Regions from separate parts of the Aurantimonas sp. C2-5-R2 genome, predicted to be linked through region 2. Evidence: predicted binding sites of a transcription regulator. Region 2 holds the regulator's gene; each other region holds the start of a gene.
What was found. The regulator LexA, encoded in region 2, represses DNA repair genes until DNA is damaged. The targets are predictions, from matches to a motif close to TGTTCNNNNTGTGTTCNG.
Positions count from the first base shown of each region.

Region 1: recA (recombinase RecA) is a predicted target of LexA. The motif match lies at 4,772-4,789, and genes of this name have one in related genera.
Region 3: VQ044_RS07905 (ATP-dependent helicase) is a predicted target of LexA. The motif match lies at 5,572-5,589, and genes of this name have one in related genera.
Region 4: radA (DNA repair protein RadA) is a predicted target of LexA. The motif match lies at 3,354-3,371, and genes of this name have one in related genera.

Region 1 is NZ_JAZHLJ010000029.1:32,331-39,703, forward strand. Features, by position in the region: gene VQ044_RS13730 (NADP-dependent isocitrate dehydrogenase) at 1-617, shown strand, start outside; gene alaS (alanine--tRNA ligase) at 804-3,467, opposite strand; gene recA (recombinase RecA) at 3,634-4,710, opposite strand; gene VQ044_RS13745 (carbohydrate kinase family protein) at 4,875-5,843, shown strand; gene VQ044_RS13750 (pseudouridine-5'-phosphate glycosidase) at 5,843-6,763, shown strand; gene cckA (cell cycle histidine kinase CckA) at 6,789-7,373, opposite strand, start outside.
Region 2 is NZ_JAZHLJ010000055.1:12,406-19,778, reverse strand. Features, by position in the region: gene tpiA (triose-phosphate isomerase) at 1-204, opposite strand, end outside; gene VQ044_RS18405 (peptidyl-prolyl cis-trans isomerase) at 418-2,307, shown strand; gene trpD (anthranilate phosphoribosyltransferase) at 2,304-3,335, shown strand; gene trpC (indole-3-glycerol phosphate synthase TrpC) at 3,332-4,147, shown strand; gene moaC (cyclic pyranopterin monophosphate synthase MoaC) at 4,144-4,641, shown strand; gene VQ044_RS18385 (molybdopterin molybdotransferase MoeA) at 4,638-5,876, shown strand; gene lexA (transcriptional repressor LexA) at 5,920-6,651, shown strand; tRNA gene VQ044_RS18375 (tRNA-Ser) at 6,913-7,002, shown strand.
Region 3 is NZ_JAZHLJ010000011.1:98,074-105,446, forward strand. Features, by position in the region: gene VQ044_RS07870 (heavy-metal-associated domain-containing protein) at 1-190, opposite strand, end outside; gene VQ044_RS07875 (mercuric transporter MerT family protein) at 201-599, opposite strand; gene VQ044_RS07880 (MerR family transcriptional regulator) at 677-1,102, shown strand; gene VQ044_RS07885 (chemotaxis protein CheW) at 1,185-1,655, opposite strand; gene VQ044_RS07890 (methyl-accepting chemotaxis protein) at 1,655-3,451, opposite strand; gene VQ044_RS07895 (chemotaxis protein CheW) at 3,902-4,378, opposite strand; gene VQ044_RS07900 (dienelactone hydrolase family protein) at 4,609-5,505, opposite strand; gene VQ044_RS07905 (ATP-dependent helicase) at 5,615-7,373, shown strand, end outside.
Region 4 is NZ_JAZHLJ010000012.1:80,957-88,329, forward strand. Features, by position in the region: gene VQ044_RS08340 (cyclopropane-fatty-acyl-phospholipid synthase family protein) at 1-6, shown strand, start outside; gene VQ044_RS08345 (replicative DNA helicase) at 193-1,674, shown strand; gene alr (alanine racemase) at 1,727-2,875, shown strand; gene VQ044_RS08355 (DUF1294 domain-containing protein) at 2,868-3,188, opposite strand; gene radA (DNA repair protein RadA) at 3,398-4,786, shown strand; gene VQ044_RS08365 (CvpA family protein) at 4,906-5,520, shown strand; gene purF (amidophosphoribosyltransferase) at 5,639-7,090, shown strand; gene VQ044_RS08375 (SDR family NAD(P)-dependent oxidoreductase) at 7,227-7,373, shown strand, end outside.

The DNA.
Region 1 (7,373 bases), on a different contig from region 2:
TGCAGCGCGGCTACCCCGTCTACCTCTCCACCAAGGACACGATCCTCAAGCAGTATGACGGCCGCTTCAAGGATATCTTCCAGGAGATCTTCGACGCAGAGTTCAAGACCGAGTTCGACGCCAAGGGCATCGTCTATGAGCATCGCCTGATCGACGACATGGTGGCATCGTCGATGAAGTGGTCCGGCGGCTACGTCTGGGCCTGCAAGAACTACGACGGCGACGTCCAGTCCGACACGGTCGCGCAGGGCTTCGGCTCGCTCGGCCTGATGACCTCCGTGCTGATGACCCCCGATGGCAAGACCGTCGAGGCGGAAGCCGCGCACGGCACAGTGACGCGGCACTATCGCCAGCATCAAAAGGGCCAGGAGACCTCGACGAACTCGATCGCCTCGATCTTCGCCTGGACGCGCGGCCTCGCGCACCGGGCCAAGCTCGACGACAACGCCGAGCTGAAGCGCTTCGCCGACACGCTGGAAAAGGTCTGCATCTCCACCGTCGAAAGCGGCTTTATGACCAAGGATCTGGCGCTGCTGATAGGCCCTGACCAGCCCTGGCTGTCGACCACCGGTTTCCTCGACAAGATCGACGAAAACCTGCAGAAGGCGATGGCCTGAGCGCCAGCGTCACGCGCAAATAGAAAAAGGGGAGCGGCCGGGCCGCTCCCCTTTTTCATGCTGTCCGCTCGTTAGCGCCAGCGCTGGGCCAATGCCGACGCAACCCGATACCCGTGAATCAGGCACCGCGCAGAAGGTCGCCTGCTGCGAGCCTTCAAAAGCAACCCGTCCAACCGACCACGGCGGTCAGGCCGCCAGCGCCGCCTCGACAGCGGACACCGCGTCGCTCGCTTTATCCCCGTCGGGCCCGCCGGCCTGCGCCATGTCCGGACGACCGCCGCCGCCCTTGCCGCCGATCGCCGCGCTGGCCTGCCGCACCAGCGACACCGCGTCGAACCGCTCGGTCAGATCCGGCGTGACGCCGACGACGACGCTGGCCTTGCCGTCGGCGACGCTGACGAACACGACGACACCGGAGCCGAGCCCGGCCTTGGCCTCATCGACGAGGCTCTTGAGATCCTTGCCGGCGACGCCCTCGAGTACCCGTCCCATGAAGCTGACGCCACCGACATCCTTCGGCGCGGCGGACGAACCCTGTCCGGCACCATCACCCACGAGCGCGAGCCGCTTCCTCGCCTCAGCGAGTTCGCGCTCCAACCGACGCCGCTCCTCGACGACCGCCTCCAACCGCTCCGCCGCCTCGGCGGGCGCGACCTTCAGCGCCGACGCCATGCGTCGCACGCGCTCGTCCTGTTCGACGAAGTAGGCCCGCGCCGCCTCGCCCGTGAGCCCCTCGATGCGCCGCACGCCGGCACCGACAGCGCTCTCGCCGACGATATGGACCAACCCGATGTCGCCGGTCGCGGCAACATGCGTGCCGCCGCAGAGCTCGATCGAGAACGGCCGGCCAGCCTTTTCGCCCTCCTCGGCCGTCCCCATCGAGACCACCCGGACCTCGTCGCCGTATTTCTCACCAAACAGCGCCATCGCTCCCGCCGCCATCGCGTCGTCCACAGCCATCAGCCGGGTTTCCACCGAAGCGTTCTGCAGCACGATCCGATTGGCCAGCCGCTCGACTTCGGCGATCTCCGCTGCGTCCAACGGCTTGGGATGGGAGAAGTCGAAGCGCAGCCGCCCCGGCGCGACCATCGAGCCCTTCTGGCCCACATGGGTTCCCAGCACCTGACGCAGTGCCTCATGAAGAAGATGGGTGGCCGAATGATTGAGCCGGATACGCGACCGCCGCGAATGATCGACCTGAAGGTCGAGCGGCATGCCGCCGCGAACCGCGCCCGTCTTGACCGTGCCGCGATGGATGAACAAACCATCCGCCACCTTCTGCGTATCACTGATTTCGATCTCGACCTTGTCGCCGCGCATCATGCCGGCATCGCCGAGTTGGCCGCCCGACTCGCCGTAAAATGGCGTCTGGTTGAGAACGACGAAGATCTCCTCGCCCGTCTCGGCACGGTCCAACTCCTGCCCGTCCTTGACCAGCGCCATAACCACGCCCTCCGCCCGCTCGGTATCGTAGCCGAGGAACTCCGTCGCACCGGCGCGCTCGCGGATCGGGTACCAGATATTTTCAGACGCCGCATCGCCGGAGCCGGACCAACTGGCCCTTGCCTCGGCCTTCTGGCGCGCCATCGCCGTATTGAACGCATCGAGATCGACCTCGATGCCGCGCTGGCGCAGTGCGTCCTGCGTCAGATCGAGCGGAAAACCGTAGGTGTCGTAAAGCTTGAACGCCGTCTCGCCGGAGAGCTTCTGGCCGGCGCCCATGCCTTCGGTCGCATCCGTCAGCAGCGTCAAACCGCGATCAAGGGTCTGCAGGAATCGCTTCTCCTCAAGCTTCAGTGTTTCCGAAATCAATGCCTCGGCCCGCACGAGTTCGGGAAAGGCACGGCCCATCTCGGCGACCAGCGTCGGCAGCACCTTGAACAGCACCGGTTCACGGGCACCGAGCAACTTGGCATGGCGCATCGCCCGTCGCATGATCCGCCGCAACACGTAGCCGCGTCCCTCGTTGGACGGCAGCACCCCGTCCGCGATGAGAAACGCGGTCGCCCGCAAATGGTCGGCGATGACCCGGTGGCTGGCAATCTTGTCGCCCTCGGCCCGCGAACCGACCGCCGCCTCGACCGCCTCGATCAACGCCTTGAACAGATCTATATCGTAATTGTCGTGGACGCCTTGGAGGACGGCTGCGATCCGCTCCAGCCCCATGCCCGTGTCGATCGACGGACGCGGCAGTTCCATGCGCTCGTCGGCCGAGAGCTGCTCGAACTGCATGAAGACCAGATTCCAGATCTCGATGAACCGGTCTCCGTCTTCGTCCGGGCTGCCCGGAGGCCCGCCGGGAATGCCCTCGCCGTGGTCGAAAAAGATCTCCGAACACGGGCCGCACGGGCCAGTCTCGCCCATCGACCAGAAATTGTCCGAAGTAGCGATGCGGATGATGCGGTCGTCGGGCAGCCCCGCAATCTTGCGCCAGAGGGTGGCCGCCTCTTCATCTTCGGAAAAAACGGTCACCAGCATCCGGTCCGCCGGCAGATCGAACTCCTTGGTGATCAGGTTCCAGGCGAGCTCGATCGCCCGAGCCTTGAAATAATCGCCGAAAGAGAAGTTCCCCAGCATCTCGAAGAAGGTGTGATGGCGGGCGGTATAGCCGACATTGTCGAGGTCGTTGTGCTTGCCGCCGGCGCGCACGCATTTCTGCGAGGTGACGGCCCGGGAGTAAGGACGCTTCTCCACGCCGGTGAAGACGTTCTTGAATTGCACCATCCCGGCGTTGGTGAACATCAGCGTCGGGTCGTTGCGCGGCACCAGCGGCGAGGACGCGACCGGCTCGTGGTCGTTCTTCGCGAAATAATCGAGAAACGCGGACCGGATTTCGTTGACGCCACTCATGAATGCGACCTTCGGAAAACTGACGGAAAAACACGGCCGGACCACGCAAAGAAGCGCCTCCGATCCCTATCGAAGGCGCTTTGTACAGAGGCCCGGAAGCAGTGTCCATCAAGCTCCGGTTCGCCGGCGCGCATCTCAGCGACGGCCGCGACCGGAGCCCGGCGGTTCAGCCCTCGTCGGCACTGTCCTCGCCGCCGGGATCGACGAGCAGTTGCTCGGCAATCAGGCCGGCGTTCTGGCGGATCAGGGCCTCGATCTCATTGGCGACACTGGGATTGTCGCGCAGGAAATTCTTCGAATTCTCGCGCCCTTGCCCCAGTCTCTGACTGTTGTAGGAGAACCAGGCGCCGGATTTTTCGACAATCCCGGATTTGACGCCGAGATCGATGAGTTCTCCGGTCTTCGACACGCCCTCGCCATACATGATGTCGAATTCAACCTGCTTGAACGGCGGCGCCAGCTTGTTCTTGACGACCTTGACCTTGGTCTGGTTGCCGACGACCTCGTCGCGGTCCTTGATCGCGCCGATACGGCGAATGTCCAGACGAACCGAGGCATAGAACTTCAAGGCGTTGCCGCCCGTGGTCGTCTCCGGCGAACCGAACATTACGCCGATCTTCATGCGGATCTGGTTGATGAAAACGACCATGCATTTAGAGCGGGAGATCGAACCGGTCAGCTTACGCAGCGCTTGGCTCATCAGTCGCGCCTGCATGCCCGGCAGGGAATCGCCCATCTCGCCCTCGATTTCCGCCCGCGGCGTCAACGCCGCGACCGAATCGATGACCAGCACGTCGATCGCGCCCGAGCGAACCAGGGTGTCGGTTATCTCCAAGGCCTGCTCGCCGGTATCGGGCTGCGAGATCAGCAGATTCTCCAAATCCACGCCGAGCTTCCTGGCATAGACCGGGTCCAGCGCGTGTTCGGCGTCGACGAAGGCGCAGATCCCGCCCTTCTTCTGGGCCTCGGCGATCGTATGCAGGGCGAGCGTCGTCTTGCCCGAACTTTCCGGCCCGTAGATCTCGATGACCCGGCCTTTCGGCAGCCCGCCGACACCGAGCGCGATGTCGAGTCCGAGCGAGCCCGTCGACACGGTTTCGATCTCGACGATCTTCTCGTTCGCGCCGAGCCGCATGATCGAGCCCTTGCCGAACGCCCGCTCGATCTGCGAAAGCGCGGCATCGAGAGCCTTGTTCTTGTCCAACGAATTTTCCTCGACGAGACGGAGTGTGTTCTGTGCCATGGAGACGGGACCTTATTCCACGCGTTGGACGGGGGTGCAATGATGCGGCCTGAACCAAACGTGTACGCTATTTGTTCTCATTGGGCAAGCCCATATTCCTGGTTTGTTCCGGTTTATCGTCGCAAGCCGAATCGCAGTCCGCTCTCACTGTCTGTTAAAGTTTTATGAAGAAGTCCGGAATTTCATCTCATTCCCTCTCCGTCTTCGTTGTCGGTGCGGCCCATATCGACCGGCGCGCCAAGGCCGATGCGCCGTATCGTCCCGCCGCGTCGAACCCCGGCCGCTTCTTCGACATGCCGGGCGGTGCCGCGTTCAACGCCGCCTTGACGCTGGACGCGCTCGGTTGCGCGGTGGTGCTGCAAAGCGCCAGGGGCGGCGATTCCGACGGCTACCGAATTGCCCAGGCAATCGCCGCTCGCAAGTTCACCGATGTCTCCATCACCTGGATCGACCGGGCGACACCAACCTATACGGCCATATTGGACGACCGGAGCGAGCTTGTTGCCGGCGTCGCGGACATGGGCCTTTACGATCTCCTGGTTCCGCGCGTGTTCACGCGGCGGCATGTCAGGGCAGCGATAGATGAGGTCGACGCATTGCTGGTCGACGCGAACCTGCCGAGCGGATCGATCGACGCGCTGGCGAAGGCCGCCGGCGGGCGTCCCATCGCGGCGATAGGTGTCTCGCCCGCCAAAGTTCGCCGCCTGCACGGGGCAATTCGCTCGCTTTCGGCGCTGTTTCTTTCGCATGCCGAGGCGGCAAGCCTGGTCGAGGCCAGTTCTGGCACGAGCCCCAGGCTCCTCGCCGAACTCCTGATCGAACTCGGTGCACGGCGCGCCGTCATTACCGATGGACCGAGGCAAGTCGTGGTGATTGACGGCGAGACGATCGCCTTCCAGGAGCCCCCCGTCGTGATTCCAAGGGACGTCACCGGCGCCGGGGACACGCTGGCCGCAGCCGCGCTCGTCGGCCTTTGCGAGGGGCGTGAATGGATCGATTGCGTCCGCGCGGGCCTGGTAGCGTCATCGATCCGGATTTCTGTCGATCCGTTTCCGCCACGCGATTTCCCTCGACTGATCCAGGAGGGCGCCGCGGCTCTGCCAGATCCTCATTTACCGGAAAGGTCGCTGTGATGTCCGTGACGCTCCCGTTCAGGTCCTCTGCCGAGGTCACTGATGCGATTCGCAGCCGACGGCCAGTGGTGGCGCTGGAATCGACCATCATCACCCACGGCATGCCCTATCCACAGAACCGCGACATGGCCCGCAATGTCGAGGCGATCATACGCAAGCAAGGCGCCGTCCCAGCGACCATCGCGGTTCTGGATGGGCACTTGGTTGTCGGACTCGACGACCAGGAACTGGACGCACTCGCGACGACCCGGGATGCGATGAAGCTGTCGCGGGCCGACCTTGCCTATGCCGTCGCCACGGGGCGAACCGGCGCGACCACGGTCGCTGCGACGATGATCGCCGCCGATCTCGCCGGGATCGGCGTCTTCGCCACCGGCGGTATCGGCGGCGTTCATCGCGGCGCCGATACGAGCTTCGACATTTCCGCCGATCTGGAGGAGCTTGCGAGAACGCCGGTTATCGTGGTTTGCGCCGGGGCGAAGGCGATTCTCGATCTCAATAAAACCCTGGAAGTCTTGGAGACAAAAGGCGTTCCGGTCATCAGCTACGGCACCGATGAGTTACCTGCCTTCTGGTCGCGCGAATCCGGCCTGCCCGCCCCCCTTCGGCTCGATACGGCGGACGAGATCGCCGCCTTTCAGAGAGCGCGGAGCTCTCTTTCGATCGGCGGGGGTATGCTGGTCGCCAATCCGGTGCCGAAGGATCAGGCGTTGCCGCGCGGAATGGTCGAGGGCTGGATCGAACAGGCCCTCAGCGACGCGAAAGTCCAAGGGATCAGCGGCAAGGCCGTCACGCCGTTCCTGCTCGATCGCATGTATCATTTGAGCGAGGGGCGCTCGCTCGCCGCCAACATCGCGCTGGTCGAGGCCAACGCGCGGCTGGCCGGACGCATCGCCGTCGCCATGGCCAAGACCGCGTGAGCTGGGAAGCGGCAGCGGTTCGAGCCTATTCGTCAATCATGGTTTTGACGGCGACGGCCAGTTCGCGCAGCGAGAACGGCTTGGCGAGGAAGCCGAACTTTTCGCCCTCCGGCAAGTTCTTGGCGAACGCGTCCTCGGCGTAGCCCGACACGAAGATAAATTTCAGATCCGGTCGCTTCTTGCGCATCTCGCGGAGCAGCGATGGCCCGTCCATTTCCGGCATGACCACGTCGGAGACCACGAGCTCGATCTGACCGTCCAGTTCTTCCATCACTTCCAGCGCCTCGATGCCGGAGGCGGCTTCGTGGACGTCGTAGCCGCGCATCTTGAGAGCGCGGACATTGCCGGCCCGCACGTGATCCTCGTCCTCGACGAGCAGGATCGACGCCGTTCCCGAAAGGTCGAGCTTGGCGTTTGAGGAGGCGATCGCACTCGCCGCGATTTTCGCCGCCGCGACCTGATCTGGGATGTGCCGTGGCAGGAAGATTCGAAAGACCGTGCCCTCGCCGGCCTTGGAGTCGACGAAGATGAAGCCGCTCGACTGTTTGACGATGCCATAGACCATCGACAGGCCAAGGCCAGTGCCCTTGCCGATCTCCTTGGTGGTGAA
Region 2 (7,373 bases):
ATGGCAGTCCTGCCCTCCGACCGCGACATTCTCACCCAGGACCCCGCGACTGGCGGACAGGATCGTCGCCGGCGGACAGATCAGCAGGTCGCGGCGGTCGGCGAGCCCGTGGCCGGCAGCGTCCGCGATGCTCTTCAGTTCCGTCAATGCCGACAACTGCCCGTTCATCTTCCAGTTACCCGCGATCAGTGGCCGTGGCTTCATGTCGACATTTACTCCCTGGAGCGGTGCGCGGAGGGCGCGGACCTGATGGCGCATACCTATCATCGTCGGTCGGCAATATGCGAGGGAGCCGAGAAATCAATCGTCCAGCCTGCTTGCGCCCGCCCCGCGCTGTTTCCTATTAAGGCCTGAGAACGATGGATGCCCTGCTTCGCTTCGCCGCCGCGAAAGTCGAGCGGGCGAAGGGAGACGACGATGCTCAATACACTGCGAGGCAGCATTTCCGGGTGGACCGCGAAGATCCTCCTTGCCCTGCTCGTCGTCAGCTTCGCCGCCTGGGGTATTGGCGACGTATTTCGCGGCGATACGGCGACGACGGTGCTGACAGCTGGCAAGACCGAGGTTTCGCTGGAGGATTACGCTCTGGCCTACAACCGAGCCCAAGCCCGTCTGACCCAGCAGATCGGCCGCCGTCCGACCGCGGAAGAGTCCCAATTGTTCGGCATCGACCAAGGCGTCCTCAGCCAGCTCGTCGCCGGCGCCATGCTCGACGAACAGGGTCGTCGCATCGGCCTTGGCCTGTCGGAGGAGCGTCTGGCGCGTCTGATCGCGGACGACCCCTCGTTTCAGGACGCCTCGGGAAATTTCTCGCGCAATGCGTTTCAGGCGGTCCTTTCCAACGCCCGTATCCGGGAGCGCGACTATATCCGCAGCCAGGAAGACGCCGCCATTCGCAGCCAGATCGTCGAGGCGATTTCGCAGGGCGGCAATACGCCAGTAACGTTCGAAACGGCGCTGGGCCTCTACAATGGCGAGCGCCGGACGGTCGATTATATCAGCATGTCCCCCTCGACGGTGCCACCGGTCGCCGATGCGTCGGACGACGTGCTGACGGCCTATTTCGAGGAGAACAAGGCGAAATACGCCGCGCCCGAATATCGCTCCCTCGCGTACGCCACGCTGACGCCGGAAGTGCTGAGTGATCCGGCGACGATCACCGACGAGCAGGTGAAGGCGGACTACGAGCAGAGCAAGGAGCGCTATACCACACCGGAGCGGCGCCAGGTCCAGCAGATCGTCTTCGCCGACAAGGCTGCCGCCGACACAGCCAAGGCCAAGCTGGACGGCGGTGCCAGCTTCGAAGAGGTCGCCAAGCAGGCCGGACGGACCGTCGAAGACACCGACCTCGGCTTGGTATCCAAATCTGAAATTCCCGACGCGAAGATCTCCGACGCGGCGTTTTCCCTGGGCGAAGGGGCGATATCAGACGTTGTGGCCGGCGCCTTCGGCCCGGCGATCCTGCGCGTTTCAAAAATCCAGCCGGTGGGTGTGAGTCCGCTCGACGAGGTCTCGGACGAGATTCGCAAGGCTCTGGCGCTCGTCGCGGCGAACGACACCGCCGCAAGCGCCTACAATGCCTTCGAGGATACGCGCGCCGGTGGCGCCAGCTTCGCCGAGGCGGCCAAGGCCGCGGGCATTGCGGCCGAAACCGTTCCGGCGGTCGACAGCCAGGGCAACGGTCCCGACGGCGCGCCGGTAGCGGAGCTTCCGGCGGCGAAGGAGCTTCTGGCCGGCGCCTTCGAGACCGAGCCGGGATTCGACAATGTGCCGATCAACTTCGAATCGAACAGCTATGTCTTCTACGACGTCGTCAGTATCGACCCGGCGCGCGACCGCACATTCGACGAAGCACGCGACCGCGTGCTCGCCGACTGGAAAAACGATGAGACCCAGCGACTCTTGAGCGAAAAAGCCAATGCCTTGAAGGCCGAACTCGAGAGCGGCAAGAGCATGGACGACGTGGCGGCGGAAGCGGGCCTGCGCAAGCAGACGGCGGCGTCGATCACGCGTCAGTCCGGCGCGGCCGTTCTGGGTCAGGTCGGCGTCGCCGCGGCGTTCTCCGGTGGCGATGGAACGATCACCACGGCGCGCGGCCGCGAGTCGGGCTCACAGGTTGTCCTGAAGGTTACCGAAATCGCCCCTCCCGCCGATCCGGCCGCGAACGTCGCGGCGGAGGAGCGCCAGCAGTTGAAGGGTATCTTCGAAAACGATCTCCTGCAGAGCTACGTGACACTCCTGCAAAACGACACGCCGCTCAGCGTCAGTCCGGCCGCCATCGAAAACGCCAAGGCGATCGTCCGGTGAGCCAAAGTCTGAAACCTTTCATCGCCAAGGTCGCGGACGGTCAGTCCCTGACGCGATCCGAGGCGGAGGCCGCCTTCGCGGTGATGATGTCCGGCGAAGCGACGCCCTCGCAGATCGGCGGCTTCCTGATGGCGCTCCGCGTGCGCGGCGAGACCGTCGACGAGATGGCGGGTGCCGTCTCGGTCATGCGCGCCAACATGTCGCGGGTCGCGGCGCCGCCGGACGCCATCGACATCGTCGGCACTGGCGGCGATCACGCCGGCACGCTGAACGTTTCGACATGCTCGGCCCTCGTCCTCGCCGGGTGCGGTCTCGTCGTCGCCAAGCACGGCAACCGGGCCCTGTCCTCGAAATCAGGTGCGGCGGACGTGCTGGCCGCGCTCGGGGTCGACGTTGACCTGAAGCCGGATGCGATCTCGCGGGTGCTCGCCGATGCCGGCCTCTGCTTCATGTTCGCTCCGACGCATCACGCCGCGATGCGCTTCGTTGGTCCCAGCCGGGTCGAGCTCGGCACCCGGACGATCTTCAACCTGCTCGGACCGATGTCGAACCCGGCGGGCGTGAAGAAGCTGCTGGTTGGAGTGTTCTCGCCACAATGGCTGCTGCCGCTTGCGGAGACGCTGCGCGAATTGGGGACCGAATCCGCCTGGGTCGTGCATGGTGACGGGCTCGACGAAATGACCGTTTCGGGGACGACCGCGGTTGCTGCCCTCCATGACGGCGAGATCCGCACCTTCAGCGTCGAGCCGGAGGACGCCGGGTTGCGGCGTTTGCCCCTTGCCGAAATCAAGGGCGGGGACGCGGCGGCAAACGCCGCGGCGCTGACCGCAGTGCTCGGCGGCGCGAAAAACGCCTACCGCGACATCGTCTTGCTCAATAGTGCCGGCGCCCTGATGATGGCCGGCAAGGCTGAGGATATTCGCGGCGGCGTCGCAATGGCAGCCGATGCGATCGACAGCGGCCTGGCGCGTGCCGCCCTGGAGCGCCTGGCGGCAGCAACGCGCAAGTTCGGCGAGGCGTCCGCATGAGTGACATCCTTGAGCGAATCGAAGCCTACAAGCGCGACGAGATCGCCGCTGCCAAACAGCGCATGCCGCTCGCCGATCTCGAAGCCACGATCGATCCCTCGGATGCGCCGAGAGGATTTGCGGCGGCGATCCGGGCTCGGCACGCCGAGGGTCGGCTAGCACTCATCGCGGAAGTGAAGAAGGCCAGTCCCTCGAAGGGCGTGATCCGCGAGGATTTCGATCCGCCTGCTCTCGCTGCGGCGTATGAGCGCGGGGGCGCGACATGCCTCAGCGTCCTCACCGATACGCCCTCGTTTCAGGGTGCGCCCGCCTATCTGACGGCGGCTCGTGCGGCGACCGCGCTGCCGGCGCTGCGCAAGGATTTCCTGTTCGACACCTATCAGGTGGCCGAAGCGCGCGCCTGGGGCGCGGACGCGATTCTGATCATCATGGCCGCCGTCGACGATACGCTGGCGCGCGATCTGGAATCTGCCGCCGAGCACTACGGCCTCGACATCCTGGTCGAGATCCATGACGAAGCCGAAGCCGAGCGTGCGCTGAAGCTCCGCACGCCGCTGATCGGCATCAACAATCGCAATTTGCGGACCTTCGAGACCAGCCTGGCGACGGCCGAGAGACTGGCGGCGCTGGTGCCGGACGACCGGATTCTCGTCGGCGAAAGCGGCATCTTCACCCATGCCGACTGCCTGCGCCTCGCCGATCGGGGCATCCGCACCGTCCTCGTCGGAGAAAGCCTAATGCGCCAAGCCGATGTGGAGGCGGCGACGCGCGTGCTGCTCGGCGCGACCCGCCAATTGGGGGCCTTGTCATGACCGACACCAAGCAATCCGGGCTCACCCATCTCGACGCGGCTGGCGCTGCCTCGATGGTCGATGTCGGCGACAAGGCCGACAGCGTTCGGGTCGCAGAAGCCGAGGGTTTCGTCGCCATGCAGCCGGCGACGCTGGACCTGATTCTCGCCGGCGAGGCCAAGAAGGGCGACGTCATCGGCATTGCGCGGATCGCTGGAATCATGGCGGCCAAGCGGACGCACGAACTGATTCCGCTTTGCCATCCGCTGATGCTTGAGAAGATTGGCGTCGAGATAACGCCGGATGCGACCCTGCCCGGTCTGCGCGTCACGGCGTTGGCCAAGGTCAGCGGCAAGACCGGCGTCGAAATGGAGGCGCTCACGGCGGTCTCCGTCGCTTGTCTGACGATCTACGACATGGCCAAGGCGGTGGATCGCTCGATGCGGGTGTCCGGCATCCGGCTGCTGTCGAAGTCCGGCGGCCGTTCCGGCGACTTCACGGCGGCCGGGTCATGAGTCTGCTTCCCGTCGAGGAAGCCTATCGACGATTGGTGGGGAGTGCGGTGCCCCTCACCCGCACCGAGCAGTTGCCGTTACTGCAAGCGGCCGGACGCCTCCTGGCCGAGGACGTCCTGGCCCGCCGCACCCAGCCATCCTTCGATGCCTCGGCCATGGACGGCTACGCCGTCCGGGCTGAGGACGCGCAGTCGCCGTTCGAGGCCCTGCGGGTCGTCGGCGAATCCGCCGCCGGGCGCGCCTTCGACGGTAAGGTGGGAATCGGTGAAGCGGTGCGAATCTTCACCGGGGCACCAGTGCCGCATGGCGCGAATGCGATCCTGATCCAGGAAGACGCCCGCGTTGAGGTCGACGGCACCGTGCGGCCGACGGTTTCGCTTGAACCCGGCCAATTCATCCGGGCAGCCGGTATCGATTTCGCTGCGGGCGAGACGTTGTTGACCCGCGGCGCCCTGCTCACGCCCGGCGCCATCGCGCTTGCGGCAAGCTGCGGCTACCCCGCGCTGACGGTGCTGGCGCGGCCGAAGGTGGCCATCCTCGCAACCGGCGACGAACTCGTGCTGCCCGGCGAGCCGCTCGGTCCCTCGCAGTTGGTCGCCTCCAACCCGTTCGGCGTCGCGGCGATGGTGGTAGCGGCCGGCGGCGATGCGATCGACTGCGGGATCGCTGGCGACGACGTCGCCACGATCGACGCGCGCCTGAGCGATTCCATCCGGGACCGGGCGGATGTCTTCGTCACGATCGGCGGGGCGTCGGTTGGCGATCACGATCTGGTCGGCAAGGTGTTCGCCAACCGCGGCGTCGGACTCGACTTCTGGAAGGTCGCGATGCGCCCCGGCAAGCCATTGATGGCGGGGCGGCTCGGCGATCTGACGATCGTCGGACTGCCGGGCAATCCGGCCTCCTCCATGGTCGCGGCGAGGTTGTTCCTGGTTCCATTGGTGCGCCGGTTGGCAGGCCTTCCCGATCGCCAGCTCTACCGGCATGGGCTGCTCGGTGCGCCGATGCCTGAAAATGGCCTGCGGACCGACTTCGTCCGGTCGCGGCTGGAGGTTCGAGAAGACGGCGTCATCCGGGTCATTCCGCTGCCCCGCCAGGATTCCTCCCTCCTGTCCACCTACGCGCAGGCCGACGCGCTGCTCGTGCGGGCTCCTTCGGCGGCTCCGGCCAGTGCGGGCGAGGCTTGCCGCTACGTTGTGCTCGACGAATGGAAGGGTCTTGCGGAACACAACTAGAACAGATAGGTTTGTTCAGGTTTTGTTTTAGGGAGTCGCCTCGATGCTGACACGCAAGCAGCACGACCTTTTGTCGTTCATTCACGAACGGCTGAGGGATAGCGGGGTGCCTCCCTCCTTCGACGAGATGAAGGACGCGCTGGAGCTTCGCTCAAAATCCGGCATTCATCGCCTGATTACCGCGCTTGAGGAGCGGGGCTTCATTCGGCGCCTGCCCAATCGCGCGCGAGCGCTGGAGATCCTCAAGCTGCCCGAAGCGATGCAGAAGGACCGCCCTGCCCCCGTCGGCCACGCCGGGTTTACGCCGAGCGTGATCGAAGGAAGCCGCGACGCGGCACGCAAGACGTCTGAGCCGATTTCCCGACGCGCGACGACGAGACCGCCTGAACCGGCCACAGTCTCGATTCCGGTCATGGGCCGGATCGCGGCGGGCGTTCCCATTTCGGCGATCCAGCACACCACCCATTCCCTCGCCGTGCCGCCGGATATGCTTGGCGGCGGCGAGCATTATGCGCTGGAAGTCAAGGGCGATTCGATGATCGAAGCCGGAATCCTCGACGGCGACACGGTGGTGATTCGCCGCGCCGACACGGCGACGCCCGGGGAGATCGTTGTCGCGCTGGTCGACGAGGAGGAAGCGACGCTGAAGCGGTTTCGCCGGCGCGGCAATACGATTGCGCTGGAGGCTGCCAATCCGGCTTATGAAACGCGGATCTTCGGCTCCGAGCGGGTCAAGGTTCAGGGCCGGCTGGTCGGGCTCATCCGCAAATACTGAAGGCCGGACCGACAGTTGGCAACCGATCCCGCGGAGCCAACTTTTCGACCTGTGCCAGCTGCTGCTTGAGCCGCGAACCAGGCCGCGCCGCGCAGAGCCGTGACGGCGCCGCGAAGGAAGCGCGTGTGGATCGTTCCCGGGTCGGGGCGAGGTTTCGCGGTGTCCGGTTTGAATGGCCGCGGGGTGCCTTTCGATCATGTTCACCGGGTTTTCTTCTTGCCTCCCTTGCACCGGGCCCGTCGCGCAGGTATCTGCGTCCTCGGAGAGGTGGCCGAGTGGTCGAAGGCGCTCCCCTGCTAAGGGAGTATACGGGAGACCGTATCGAGGGTTCGAATCCCTTCCTCTCCGCCACTTCAGAACAGAACCGGGCACGCCGTGCGTGGCCGATTTTACGCCGGATGCGGCGGCGAGCGTTCTGAGCAAATCTCCCTTCGATCCCATGATGCGCACTTCGCCTTCAGCGACCTCGACCCTTTGGGCCAGCGCCCGCAGGTGATCGCGGCGATAGCCGCCTCCGTCGAGGCGCATCCGCTCCCTGGCCGTTTGGGCGAACTTGCGGACCATCTGCGGCGTAATCGCCTTCTGGCCTGAGCTTTCCAACAGGGCCTGCGCGCGGTCGGCATCGGCTCTCGCCTGATCGCGAATCGCCTTGAGGCCGGTGATGCGGTCCTTCAGCGCCGGATCGTCCAGATCAGCCACGCCCGATTCGATGGCGTCATACA
Region 3 (7,373 bases), on a different contig from region 2:
TCATCGCCAGTTTGACGGTGATCGGACAGGTCGGGCAGGTCATGTTCTCGATCGTGAAGGTTTGGGTCTGAAGCGCCGGAGCGGCTTCCGTCTGCGTTTGCGCGATCGCCGCCGGGGCAAGCAGGGCCGCGCCAAGTCCGGCGACGCTCAGCATCGCAGCGGCCACGGAAAGGGTCGACAGGCGTTTCATGCGTGGTCTCCTAATAGAATAACGGTGCCCACCAGGCGTTGGTCATCGACAGGATGACCAGGACGGTGGCGATCCAAAGGGCGCTCTGGGTGATCAGCGAGGCAATGGGGCGGGCGCAGGCGGCGCCGACCGCGCAAGCCGCTTTCGGCCGGAAATAGACCTGCCAAAAGCCGAGCCCGAGAAACACCAGCGTCAGGGCGACGAAATACGGCTGGTAGGGGGTCAGCACCGTCAGATTGCCGATCCAGGCTCCGCTGATCCCCAGCGTGACCAGAACCAGCGGCGCGATGCAGCAGGACGAGGCGAGCACCGCGCCGACGACACCGCCGCCTGCGAACCACCCCTCGCGCCGTTCCGGGGCGGCAGGCATCGCGTCTTTTCGTCCGATCTCGGCTGCTGTGTCGCTCATATTGATTGGCCCTCGCTTTCGCGTCGAGCAACATCTACGGTCTGTAGCGACTACAGGTTCAAGAGGTTTTTTCCGCTATGGCGATCACGGCTGCGAGAGCGGTCCTCAAGCGCGGCGAACTGGCCAAGCGCATGAGCTGCAACAGCGAGACGATCCGCTACTACGAGAAAATCGGGCTGCTCGGCGTTCCGGACCGCTCAGAGGGCGGTCACCGGCTCTATGCGCCGGATGATCAGGCGCGGCTCGGCTTCATCCTGCGCGGCCGCGAACTCGGCTTCTCGATCGAGGAATTGCGGGGATTGCTGGGTCTCACCGATGCGCGCGACACGACGTGCGGCGAGGTTCTGGCGCTGACCCGTCGCCATATCGACGGCATCCGCGCCAAGATCGCCGACCTTGAGCGCCTGGAGCGTACGCTCGTGGCGGTCTCGGCGGAATGCGAGGGCGGCAATGTGCCCGAGTGCCCGATCCTGGATACGCTGCTGGATTCCGGCAACCGCTGATCGCCGTGCTGGCACAGGAGATAAGTGTTCGGCGAAAGGCCGGCCGCATGGGTGCGCGCCCGGCCTCCTGGATTGTTTCGCGTTACGCCGCTTCCGCGAGCGCGACGGCCTGCGGAAACATCTGTTCGAGGTTGAGGAAGCAGATCATGCCGTCCGAATGCGCGATGATCCCCTGGGCGTAGCTCTTCTCGTAAGCTCCGCTCATTTCGGGGACGGGCTGGATGCTGGAATGATCGACGGTCATGATGTCGGACAGGCGGTCGACCAAAAGGCCGAGCGTCTTGCCTTGAACCTCGACCACCACTATGGCGCTGCGCGGATTGGGGTCCGTGGCGGTCATTCCGAGCTTGCGGGCCATGCTGACCACTGGAATGATGGTGCCGCGCAGGTTGATCAAGCCCAGGATGTCCGGCGGGGAGTTCGGCAAGGGAGTCGATTGCGACCACCCTCTGATTTCGCGGACCGAGATGGTCCGGACGCAAAACTCCTGCTCGTTGATGCGGAAGGCGACGATTTCGAGCGGTCCGCCGTCCTCTCCGATGTCGGGAGCCATCAAAATTCCTCCCATGTGTTGGCGTCGACTGCCGCGTTGCCATTGGTCGCGAAGGCGCGGGAGACTTTCCCGACGAGCTGCCGGGCTGGAGAATCCGGCATCCTCGAGACTTTTCGGCCGGCGGGCTGCGCTCCCTGCCGTTCGTCGCTGAGGTCGAAATGGCCCAACAGTTCGGTCAAGGCCGCGGCTTGCTGGCTGAGACCGTGACAGGCCGCGGAGGACTCCTCCACCATGCTGGCATTCTGCTGCGTGCCCTGGTCGATCGAAGCGACGGCCTTGTTGATCTCCTGAAGCCCGACCATTTGTTCGCGCGCGGCCTCGACGATCGCCGTGACGTGCTGGTCGATCTCCTTCACCTCGCTGACGATGGTCTCGAGCGCGGCACCCGTCTCGCCGACCAGCCCCACACCCAGCTTGACGTTCTCGCCCGAGGTGTTGATCAGACTCTTGATCTCCTTCGCCGCTTTCGCCGAGCGTTGGGCGAGTTCGCGCACTTCCTGGGCGACGACCGCGAAGCCCCGGCCGGCTTCGCCGGCGCGCGCCGCCTCCACCCCAGCGTTGAGAGCCAGGAGATTGGTTTGGAAGGCGATCTCGTCGATCACCCCGATGATGTTGACGATCTGGCCGGACGAGGCCTCGATTTCGCCCATTGCGGCGACGGCACGCCGCACGACCTCGCCGGACTTCTCCGCTCCCGCCCTGGTCTGGGTGACCAGTTGCCCGGCCCCTTCGGCCCGCTCGGTGGAACTCTTCACGGTCGCCGTCATCTCTTCGATCGCGGCGGCGGTCTCCTCGACGGACGCAGCCTGCTGTTCCGTCCGCTTCGCCAGATCGTCGGACGCGGTCTGGATTTCGGCGCTGGCGCTATGAATGGCGGACGCATTCTCTCCAACCTTCTGCAGGGCCGCCTCCAAAGTGCCGACGGACTCGTTGAAGTCTTCGCGCAACTTGTCGAGTGACGGAATGAAGGGTCGAGTGATACGCTGACGCACGTCGCCATCGGCCATCCGGCCGAGTCCGTGGGCGAGCTCGTTGACGGCTTCGACGCGCCCGGTGATGTCGGTCGCGAATTTGACCACCTTCATCACCTTGCCGCTCATGTCGAAGATCGGGTTGTAGGACGCCTGGATCCAGATTTCCTTGCCGCCCTTGCCGATCCGCTTGAATTCCTCGGACACAAACTCGCCGCTGCCGAGCCGCGTCCAGAAATTGCGGTAGTCCGGTGATTGGGCATAGGCCGGTTCGACGAACATCGAATGGTGTCGTCCGGCGACCTCGTCTAGCCCATAGCCCATCGCGTTCAGGAAATTGTCGTTCGCGGTGAGGATCTTGCCGTCGACGGTGAACTCGATCACCGCCTGCGCCCGACCGATGGCTTCGAGCTTGCCGGAATTTTCGGCCGAAACCAGCTTGGCGGCGGTAATGTCCGTCGCGATCTTGAGGACTTTTTGAACCTTCCCGCCGGAACCGAGGATCGGATTATAGGTGGCCTGGATCCAGATTTCCTTGCCGCCCTTGCCGAAGCGCTTGTATTCGCGCGCATCGAATTCGCCGCGTCCGAGCTTGGCCCAGAACTCCTTGTATTCGGCGCTCTGGGCGTAGGCCGGTTCGACGAACATCGAATGATGCCGTCCGGCGATCTCGCTGACGTCGTAGCCGATCGCGCTGCAGAAGTTCTCATTGGCCGTGATGATAGTGCCATCTGGCTTGAACTCGATCGTTGCGAGCGACTTGCTGAGCGCCGCGAGAATGGCCTTTGAATCGCCACTCCCAAATCCTGCCGGTAGAATACCCATCAAACCTATCTCCTCACCCTCACTGCCGACTTTCCGGTCGGACTCAATTGAACTCGCGCCAAAATGAAGGCGCGTCTCTCGTCGGACCGCCGGGCACGCTTTCGCGACGCTCAGGCATACGCTTGGCATCCGGCAAGCGAGCTTAATGGGGTTGTTAGACGGCTATCTGTTAACAACTGATTTCATTCGTAAGTATTGGGCATCACGCATCGGTGAGGAAGGTGCGATGTAAAAAGAGTACGGATGATAATTGTTATTGCCGGCGCACGGCCCAATGGCATCCGATGCAAACCTGAAATGCCTTTGTCGCGTTTCGCGTAACGAGCTCTGAAATAACCGGAATTCGCGCCTGCCACTTGATCGCGGCGTTGGTACCTCGATCGAGGGCCGAGGGCGAACACCGAAGGTGCCGCCGTTAGTTGGCGGCGGCCCCCGGCTCCCCTTGCGGCATTACGCCGCGGCAGCCAATTTTGCGACGTCGGGAAACATGTGGTCGAGGTTGAGGAAGCAGATCATGCCGTCGGCGTGCGCGATGATGCCTTCGGTATAGCTCTTGTCGTAGCCGCCGGTCATTTCCGGAACCGGCTGGATAGTGGAGCCGTCGAAGGTCAGGAGGTCGGAGAGACCGTCCACGAGCAGGCCCAGAATCGTGTCTTGAACCTCGACGACGACAATGGCGCTGCGAGGATTCGGCGGCGCGGCGGTCATGCCGAGCTTCTGCGCCATGCTGACCACGGGAATGACCGTCCCGCGCAGATTGATCATGCCCAGGATGTCGGGCGAGGAATTGGGCAAGGGGGTCGATTGCGACCACCCCCGGATTTCGCGCACCGAAATCGTGCGGACGCAGAATTCTTGCTCGTTGACACGGAAGGCGACGACCTCCACAGGGCCGCCATCGTGATAGTCCGGGGTCTTCATCGCCATCCTCATCCACGCGTCGCGGCAAGGTTTGGCCGAGCGACGAATTCGATGTGGTGACTAAACGGCATCCAGATTAATAATCTGGCGGCGGACGAGGGTTAAAATTCTGTAAACGACGCCACGATATCTCGCCCGGTCGCGCGCCATACGGCGCTCGTCCGCGCATTCGGGCGGTTGGATGGTGCGTGTCGGTCCCTTGTTGGCGATCGTGCGGTAGCCGGAACGCGGCGGAATCAACCGCCGCCGAGGTGCTGCTTCAGGAACGCGACCGTCTGCTCCCAGGCGCTGTCCGCCGCCGCCTTGTCGTAGCGCGCCGCCGATGTGTCGTTGTTGAAGGCGTGGTTGACGCCCTCATGGACGACGATCGCATGCTCCACCCCGGCCGCCTCCAGCGCCGCCTTGTAGGCGTCGATGCCGGCATTGATGCGCTCGTCGAGCCCGGCATAGTGCAGGAGCATCGGCGCCTTGATTTTTGCGACATCGGCCGCGTCCGGCTGGCGGCCGTAATAGGCGACGCCGGCGCCGAGCTCCGGATCGGTGACCGCCAGGCTGTTGACCAGCCCGCCGCCCCAGCAAAAGCCGACCGCCCCGACTTGGCCGGTGGTGCCGGCCTCGCTCGTCGCCCATTCGCGCGCCGCGACGGCGCTCTCCACCGTCTTGGCGCCGTCGAGCGCGCCGATCATCTCGCGCGCCTTGTCCTCGTCCGGCGGCGTGCCGCCATCGGTGGACAGGAAGTCTGGCGCGACCGCGACGAAGCCCTCCAGCGCCAACCGCCGCGCGACGTCCTGGATATGGGCGTTGAGACCGCGATTTTCGTGGATCACGAGGACCCCGGGGAGCGTCCCCTCGGCGTCGGTCGGCTTGGCGACATAGGCCTTCATCTCGGCGCCGGCGGCCAGGAATTTCGCCCACACTGTCGTCACCCGCTCGTCCTGCGGGTCGACGATCTGGGCGCTCGCCTTGGACGCGCCGATCAGCGGCGCGATCGCGGCGGCGGCCGTCGCCGAGCCGGCAAGCGCCGTCAGCTTGGCCATGAAGCCGCGCCGGTCCAGCGTCAGATGGGTGTATTCGTCATAGGCGTCGATCATCGCCTGGGTGATCTTCGGCTTCCGGGGTGTCTCGTCGGCCATTGCGCTTGCTCCCTTGCTCCATCATTGGGAATACTAATGCGGTAGCCTCCGCCCGCAAGGCGACCGCGTTCCCCTAGTGTTCCGCGCCCGAACCATTACATTGCGGGCGATGACCGATTCCCATGATCCTTCCGGCCCCGCCGCTCCCCGGGCCGGCTCCATCGCGGCCCGCGCCATGGCCGCCCGTGGCTCGCGCGCGCCCGACTATCTCGCCGGCCTCAACGCCGAGCAGCGCGCCGCCGTCGAGACCACCGAGGGTCCCGTTCTGGTGCTGGCCGGCGCCGGTACCGGCAAGACGCGGGTGCTGACGACGCGCATCGCCCATATCCTCGCCACCGGCCGCGCCTTTCCGTCGCAGATTCTCGCCGTCACCTTCACCAACAAGGCGGCGCGCGAGATGAAGAACCGCGTCGGCTTTTTGGTCGGCGAACAGGTCGAGGGCATGCCCTGGCTCGGCACCTTCCACTCGATCGGCGTCAAGATCCTGCGCCGCCACGCCGAGCTGGTCGGGCTGAAATCCAACTTCACCATCCTCGACACGGACGACCAGATCCGGCTGATCAAGCAGCTGATCCAGGCGGAAAACCTCGACGACAAGCGCTGGCCGGCGCGCGGCTTCGCCCAGATGCTCGATTCCTGGAAGAACAAGGGTCTGACCCCGAAGGACATTCCCGAGGGCGACGCGCGCGCCTTCGCCAATGGCAAGGGCCGCGAGCTCTACGCCGCCTATCAGGCGCGGCTGAAATCGCTCAACGCCTGCGATTTCGGCGATCTCTTGCTGCATCCGATCGCCATTTTCCGCGCCCATCCGGATGTCCTCGCCGAATATCACAAGCGCTTCCGCTACATCCTGGTCGACGAGTATCAGGACACCAACGTCGCGCAATATCTCTGGCTGCGGCTCCTGGCGCAAAGGCCGACGCGGCGGGCCCCCTCATCCGGCCCTTCGGGCCACCTTCTCCCCGCAGGGGAGAAGAATGGTGCGAGCTCGCCGACGGCCGCGGAAGAGCGCCATTCCTCTCCCCCTTGGGGAGAGGGTGGTTCGCGCAGCGAACCGGGTGAGGGGTTTACTCCCATCAACATCTGCTGTGTGGGCGACGACGATCAGTCGATCTATGGCTGGCGTGGCGCCGAGGTCGACAACATCCTACGCTTCGACAAAGACTTTCCCGGCGCCACCGTCATCCGGCTGGAACGCAACTACCGGTCCACCGCCCACATCCTCGGCGCCGCCTCCCACCTCATCGCCCATAATGAGGACCGGCTTGGCAAGACGCTGTTCACCGACTTTTCCGACCCCGAGCACCAGAAGGTCGAGGTCAATGCCGGCTGGGATTCGGAGGAGGAGGCGCGCGCCATCGGCGAGTCGATCGAGGATCTGCAGCGCCGCGACAATCACGACCTCAACGACATGGCGATCCTGGTCCGCGCCTCCTTCCAGATGCGCACCTTCGAGGACCGCTTCGTCACCATGGGGCTCAACTACCGGGTCATCGGCGGCCCGCGCTTTTACGAGCGCATGGAGGTGCGCGACGCGCTCGCCTATTTCCGCTGCGTCGTCCAACCCGCCGACGATCTGGCCTTCGAGCGCATCGTCAACACGCCGAAGCGCGGCCTCGGCGATGCCACCATTCGCCTGCTGCACGACTACGCCCGCTCCCGCAAAATCCCGCTGATCGCGGCCGCCGGCGAGATGGTCGAGACCGAGGAGCTGAAGCCGAAGCCGCGCAACGCGCTGCGCCGCGTCGTCACCGACCTTGTCCGCTGGGCCGGGCTGCTGGATTCCACCAAGCACACCGAGCTGGCCGAGCAGATCCTGGAGGAATCCGGTTACACGGCGATGTGGCAGGCCGACCGCTCGGCCGAGG
Region 4 (7,373 bases), on a different contig from region 2:
GAGTAGCCAGCGCGGTTTTGCGCGCAATCTGGTGTCAACGTGCGGCGGATTTTATCCCCGGAGTTATGCACAGCGCTTCACAGGTTTCAGCGAACCCATTCATATCGTCGCAAGAGTGCCAATTTGCTAGGATCACGGCGGTCCATGGTGTAGTCCGAGCACATCCTGAAACGGCGGTAGAGGTCACGCGGCATGGCGGATGCGGCGCGTAAAATCGATGACGAAACGGCGTTGTATCGTGAGGCTCCGAGCAACATCGAGGCCGAGCAGGCGTTGCTCGGCGCCATGCTGGTCAACAACGACGCCTATTATGTCGTCCACGACTTTCTGAAACCCGACCACTTCTTCGAGCCGCTGCACCGGGAGATCTTCGGCAAGACGTCCGAGATGATTCGGATGGGCAAGATCGCCAATCCGGTGACGATCAAGACGTTCCTCGCGGCCAACGACAAGGTGGGCGATTTCACCGTCGCACAATATCTCGCGCGGCTTGCCGCCGAGGCGACGACCATCATCAACGCCACCGACTACGGTCGGGCGATCTACGATCTGGCGATTCGCCGCTCGCTGATCCGGATCGGCGAGGATGTGGTCAACATCGCCTTCGACGCGCCGCTCGACATGGAGCCGAAGAGCCAGATCGAGGACGCGGAGCGCCGCCTGTTCGAGTTGGCCGAGACCGGCCGCTACGACGGCGGCTTCCAGTCCTTCACCGACGCGGTAACGCTGGCCGTCCAGATGGCCACCGCCGCCAAGGACCGCGATGGCGGCCTCTCCGGCGTCTCCTCGGGCATTATCGGGCTCGACGGGCGCATGGGCGGGCTGCAGGCCTCCGATCTGATCATCCTCGCGGGCCGTCCGGCCATGGGCAAGACCTCGCTCGCGACCAATATCGCCTTCAACATTGCGGCGGCCTACGAGCCGGCCGAGCAGGCGGACGGCAGCTTCAAGGCGAAGAACGGTGGCGTCGTCGGTTTCTTCAGCCTGGAAATGTCGGCCGAACAGCTCGCCACCCGCATCATTTCCGAACAGACCGAGATCTCCTCGTCGAAAATCCGGCGCGGCAACATCAACGATCAGGAACTGTCCAAGCTGATCGGCTGTTCGGAGATGATGCAGAAGCTGCCGCTTTATATCGACCAGACCGGTGGTATCTCGATCGCGCAGCTTTCGGCCCGCGCCCGGCGCCTGAAGCGGCAGCGCGGGCTCGACGTGATGATCATCGACTATGTCCAGCTGATGCAGGGGTCGAGCCGGACCCAGGGCAACCGCGTCCAGGAAATCACCGAGATCACCACCGGCCTCAAGGCCCTGGCCAAGGAGCTGAACGTGCCGATCATCGCCCTGTCGCAGCTGTCGCGTCAGGTCGAAAGCCGCGACGACAAGCGACCGCAGCTCTCCGATCTGCGCGAATCGGGGTCGATCGAGCAGGACGCCGACGTGGTGATGTTCGTCTATCGCGACGAATATTACCTCGCGAACCGGGAGCCCAAGCCGGGCCCCGACCATTTGAAGTGGGAGCAGGAGCTGAACGACGCGCGCGGCAAGGCCGAGGTCATCATCGCCAAGCAGCGTCACGGCCCGACCGGAACCGTTCCCCTCGCCTTCCAGGCCGAATACACCCGCTTTACCGATCTTGCGGACGACAGCTATCTTCCCGAGCGGTTCGAGTAGTCTCCCGCCAATGCCGCTTTCTCCAATCCCGGCCAGCGTGAGGCCGGACCGCATGCCGGTCGTCGAGATCGACCGCGCCGCGCTGATCGCCAATTGGCGGATGCTGGATTCGCGTAATCCCGGCGCCCGTACTGGCGCGGCGGTCAAGGCGAACGGCTATGGTCTTGGCGCCGCCGAGGTCGCCGCGGCGTTGTCGGAAGCCGGTTGCCGCGACTTCTTCGTCGCCTGGGCCGAGGAAGGCGCCGCCTTGCGTGACTCGCTGGACCGGTTGCCGGCCAACGCCTCGACCGCGTCTGCGGCGCCTCGCATCTACGTGCTTCAGGGTCTGGAGCCCGCTGCGGTTCCGCTCCATCTGGCGCGAAACCTGACGCCGGTGCTCTCGACGCCGGACGACATCGCCGTCTGGCGCGAGGGGATGCGCGCGACCGCACGCAAAGCGCCCGCCGCGGTACAGCTCGAAACCGGCATGAACCGGCTCGGCCTCGGAACCGAAGATGCCCGCTTGGCCGCCGACTTCGCCGCCTCCGGCGAGCTCGACCTGTGCCTGGTCATGAGCCATCTGGCCTCCGCCGACGAGGCGACATCGCAGAGCGCCGAGCAACTCGAACGGTTTCGGGCGCTCGCCGGGCTGTTTCCGTCGGTTCCCCGGTCCTTTGCCAATTCCGCTGGTGTCTTTCTTGGCCCCGACTACGCATTCGATCTGACACGGCCCGGCATCGCGCTGTATGGCGGCGAGGCAGGCCCCGGCTCGTCGGAAGCGGTCAGGACCGTCGCGCGGCTGACCGCCTCGGTTCTCCAGGTGCGAGTCGCCAAAACCGGCGAGGCAGTCGGCTATGGCGCGGCGGCAAGGCTGAGCAGAGATACCCGAATCGCCACCGTCGGCATCGGCTATGCCGACGGCTACCACCGTGCCGCGTCGGGCGCCGGCGTGGGGATGCGTCAGCTGCGGCCCGGAGCGGACGCCATACTCGCCGGCCGGCGGGTCCCTGTGCTCGGTCGAGTCTCGATGGACCTCACCCTGCTGGATATCACCGACCTTCCCGAAGATGCCGTCCGCCCCGGCGCGCGGGCGGAATTCTTCGGCCCGGACATGCCGATCGACGCGGTGGCGACAGCCGGCGGCACCATTGCCTATGAATTGCTGACTGGCCTCGGGCCGCGGGTGAATCGGCGCTGGCCAAGCGACGGCACATTCAGCTGAGTTGCTGACCCATCCAGAGGCGAATCTGGTCGGATCCGAAAAGCAGCACGGCGACCCCCAAGCCTGTGATCACGACAAGATGCAGGAACGCGATCGCGTTCAGCCATGTGCGGAAAGGCTCTTTGTGGGTCTTGTGGCGAATGATTCGCTGGGCGGAAATGGCGCCGATGCTGCCACCGAGGAGGGCAAGACGCAGGAGGCTTTTCTCCGGTATGCGTCTTGCGCCGGCTCTCGCTTTGGCCTTGTCGAAAACGAAGGCGAAATAGGCAGCGATGTTGATCGCCAGGAAATATAGTCCGATCCACAACGCCATTTGATCGTCTTTCGAAGAATGTCCGATTGGCGAAAAGCGCCTTCCAAGCGCTGTCTTGCGCCGGCTTATCGGCAATCTAACATCGGGCTGCGGTCCCGCTCGCACGATTGCCGCACGCATGGCTCTGTCTTGCGTCGCCGTTCGGAGTTGCGGTCGGGCGGGTTTTGTTTATGTTTCGTTCCAGTCGCCGCCCCGTTTCCAAGGTTTCAATGGCCAAACCCAAACTCAGCTTCATATGCCAGAACTGCGGCGCGGTCACCACGCGCTGGCAGGGCAAATGCGACGCCTGCGGTGAGTGGAACACCATCGTCGAGGAAAACACGTCCGGCGGGATCGGCGGTGGACCGCAACGCGGCCGGCGCAAGGGCAGCCCATCGGCGCTTCTGCCGCTCTCGGGCGAGATGGAAGAAGCCCCGCGCATCGTCTCCGGCATCGACGAATTCGACCGGGCGACCGGCGGCGGCATCGTGCGTGGATCGGCTTTGCTCATCGGCGGCGATCCCGGCATCGGCAAATCGACGCTGCTGATGCAGGCGGCCGCGGCGCTGTCGCGTGGTGGCAACAGTGTCGTCTATGTCTCCGGCGAAGAGGCCGTGGCGCAGGTGCGCCTCCGCGCCCAGCGCTTGAAAGCCGCCGATACGTCGGTGCAGCTCATGGCCGAGACCAATGTCGAGGACATCCTCGCGACGCTTGCTGAAGCCCGCCGGCCAGACCTCGTCATCATCGATTCGATCCAGACGCTGTGGAGCGACATGGCCGAATCGGCGCCGGGAACCGTGACGCAAGTCCGCACCGGCGTGCAGGCGCTCGTGCGCTATGCCAAGGCCAGCGGCGCGGCGGTGATTCTCGTCGGCCACGTCACCAAGGACGGCCAGATCGCAGGCCCCCGGGTTGTCGAGCACATGGTCGACGCGGTCCTCTACTTCGAGGGCGAAGGCGGCCACCACTACCGAATTCTGCGCACCGTCAAGAACCGCTTCGGACCCACCGACGAGATCGGCGTCTTCGAGATGAGTGACATCGGACTGCGCGAAGTACGCAACCCGTCGGAACTGTTTCTCGGCGAGCGCAACGAAAAGGCGCCTGGCGCCGCGGTTTTCGCCGGCATGGAAGGAACCCGCCCGGTCCTCGTCGAGATTCAAGCCCTGGTCGCGCCTTCGGCTCTCGGGACGCCCCGCCGCGCGGTCGTCGGCTGGGACCAGCCGCGACTCGCCATGGTCCTGGCGGTGCTCGAAGCCCATTGTGGCGTGCGACTCGGCCAGCATGACGTCTATCTCAACGTCGCCGGGGGCTTCCGGATTTCCGAACCGGCGGCGGACCTCGCGGTCGCGGCGGCGCTCGTATCCTCGCTCAGCGGCGCCGCCCTGCCCTCCGATTGCGTCTATTTCGGCGAAGTCTCTCTCTCCGGCGCGGTGAGGCCCGTCGCCCATGCGGGACAGCGCCTCAAGGAAGCCGAAAAGCTCGGTTTTCGGCAATCGGTCTTGCCGGCGGCCAGCGCCGATCTGCCGCGCTCGGGCGAGATGGTGCCGCATGAAGTGGAGACCCTGCCCGACCTCGTCGGCAGGGTCGCGTCAGGCGGTCTTCCATCCGACGGTTGATTTTCACGCCGCCCCCTAGTGTAAAATGGACACCAAAGAGGTAAGGCGTCATTCGCAGGCATGTCATACTGGCATCTGCCACCCGCGCCTGATCCGAACGTCCACGGGACCGATCATCCATGACCGTTACTCTTCTCGACGCGATCCTATTCGCACTCATGCTGGTTTCGGCGCTTCTTGCCATGGTGCGCGGCTTCTCCCGCGAAATCCTTTCGGTGATCTCCTGGCTGGTGGCGGCGGTTGCCGCCTTTCTCTTCTACAAGCCGCTGACGCCCTATTTCGCCGAGTACATCTCATCCGACACAGTGGCGATGGCGGCCTCGGCAGCCGCGATCTTCCTCGTCACGCTGATCATCGTGTCCTACATCACGCTGCGGATCGCCGACTTCATCATCGATAGTCGCATCGGCGCGCTCGACCGCGTTCTCGGCTTCGTCTTCGGCGCCGTGCGCGGCCTCCTTCTCGTCGTGGTGGCCATGCTGTTCTTCAATTGGCTGGCGCCGGAGAACCAGCCGGAATGGGTCGCCAACGCCTGGTCCAAGCCGTATCTGGACAATTTTGGCAAGCAATTGGTCGCGGCGCTGCCGGAGAACCCCGAGCAGATCATTCTCGAGAAGATCAAGGGCGCCGACGGCGAGTCGGCGACGGATACGCCTCCCGCCCCGGAAGAACCCGCATCCGTCGAGGGAGCGATCGAGGATTCAAGCGGGACGGAGCCGACGCAGCCGCAGTAGCGGGCGCCAGGATTCCGAATCCTCCGACAGCCACACCCTCGCGTCCCGCCCCATACGGGCCTATATGGTGAAGACCTCATCGCAAGCCGACAGACACCGGCAAACGGCGGATAATCTCATGGACGAAACGCCATTCGGCGACGACGAACTGCACGAAGAGTGCGGCGTCTTCGGCATTTTCAAACGAACCGATGCCGCCGCCGTGGTGACGCTCGGCCTTCACGCGCTTCAGCACCGCGGCCAGGAAGCGGCGGGGATCGTTTCCTATGACGGCTCGCAATTTCATGTCGAGCGCCATGCCGGTCTGATCGGTGATACCTTCACCAAGCAGGCCGTTCTCGAGCGTCTGCCGGGAACCTCCGCGATCGGCCATACCCGCTACGCCACCACCGGCGGCGGCGGCTTGCGCAACGTCCAGCCCTTCTTCGCCGAATTGTCTGCCGGCGGCTTCGCGGTCGCCCACAACGGCAACATCACCAACGCCCTGACCATTCAGCGCGAGCTGCAACGCCGCGGCTCCATCTTCTCCTCCACCTCCGACACCGAAACCATTCTGCATCTCGTGGCCACGAGCGCAGCACGGCATTTCGTCGAGAAGCTGATCGACGCCCTATCTCGGCTCGAAGGCGCTTTCTCGCTGGTCGGGCTCTCGTCGAAGAAGATGGTCGGCGTGCGCGACCCTCTCGGGATTCGGCCGCTAGTGCTCGGCGATCTCGAGGGATCGCCGATTCTCGCATCGGAGACCTGCGCCCTCGACATCATCGGCGCCGACTTTGTTCGCGACATCGAGCCCGGCGAACTCGTCGTGATCAGCGAGGACGGAATCGAGAGCATCTTCCCATTCCAGGCGCGCCGCCCCCGGTTCTGTATCTTCGAATATGTCTATTTCGCCCGCCCGGATTCGACCGTGGAGGGCCGCAACGTCTACGAGATTCGCAAGAAGATTGGCGGCGAACTGGCGCGTGAGAGCCATGTGGAAGCCGACATCGTCGTGCCGGTTCCCGATTCCGGCGTTCCCGCGGCGATCGGTTATGCTCAGGAGGCCGGTCTGCCCTTCGAGCTCGGGATCATACGCAACCATTATGTCGGCCGAACCTTCATCCAACCGACCGACTCCATTCGCCACATGGGCGTGAAGCTGAAACACAATGCCAACCGCAGGATGCTCGAAGGCAAGCGAGTCATCCTCGTCGACGATTCGATCGTCCGTGGCACGACCAGCCAGAAGATCGTGCAAATGGTGCGCGAAGCCGGCGCGACCGAGGTCCACATGCGGATCGCCTCGCCGCCGACCCGCGCCAGCTGCTTCTACGGTGTCGACACGCCGGAAAAGGCCAAGCTGCTTGCTTCGCGCATGACGATCGAGGAGATGGCCGACTTCATCAAGGTCGATACGCTGTCGTTTCTGTCGATCGACGGCCTGTACCGCGCCACCGACGAGCCCTCGCGCAACAAGCTGACGCCGCAGTTCTGCGATGCTTGCTTTACCGGCGACTATCCGACCTCGCTGACCGATCAGGACGGCACGGAAAACGTCCGGCCGCTCTCGCTGCTGGGTGGTGCGGGCTGAACACGGAACGCTCCCTGAATATCGCGATCTTCGCGGGGAGGCAGTACCGTGGGGAAACATAGGACCTGAGCGCGTTCGGCCAAGCCGTTGCCGGCAGGGCTCAAAGCTACGGATGGCGCCTTTCAGGCGGATTGATATGACGCAAATGCTGACAGACAAGATCGCGCTGGTCACAGGGGCCTCGCGCGGTATCGGCTACCACATTGCCAAGGGCCTCGCCGCCGAGGGCGCGCATGTCATCGCGCTGGCGCGCACCGTGGGCGGCCTCGAAGAACTCGACGAT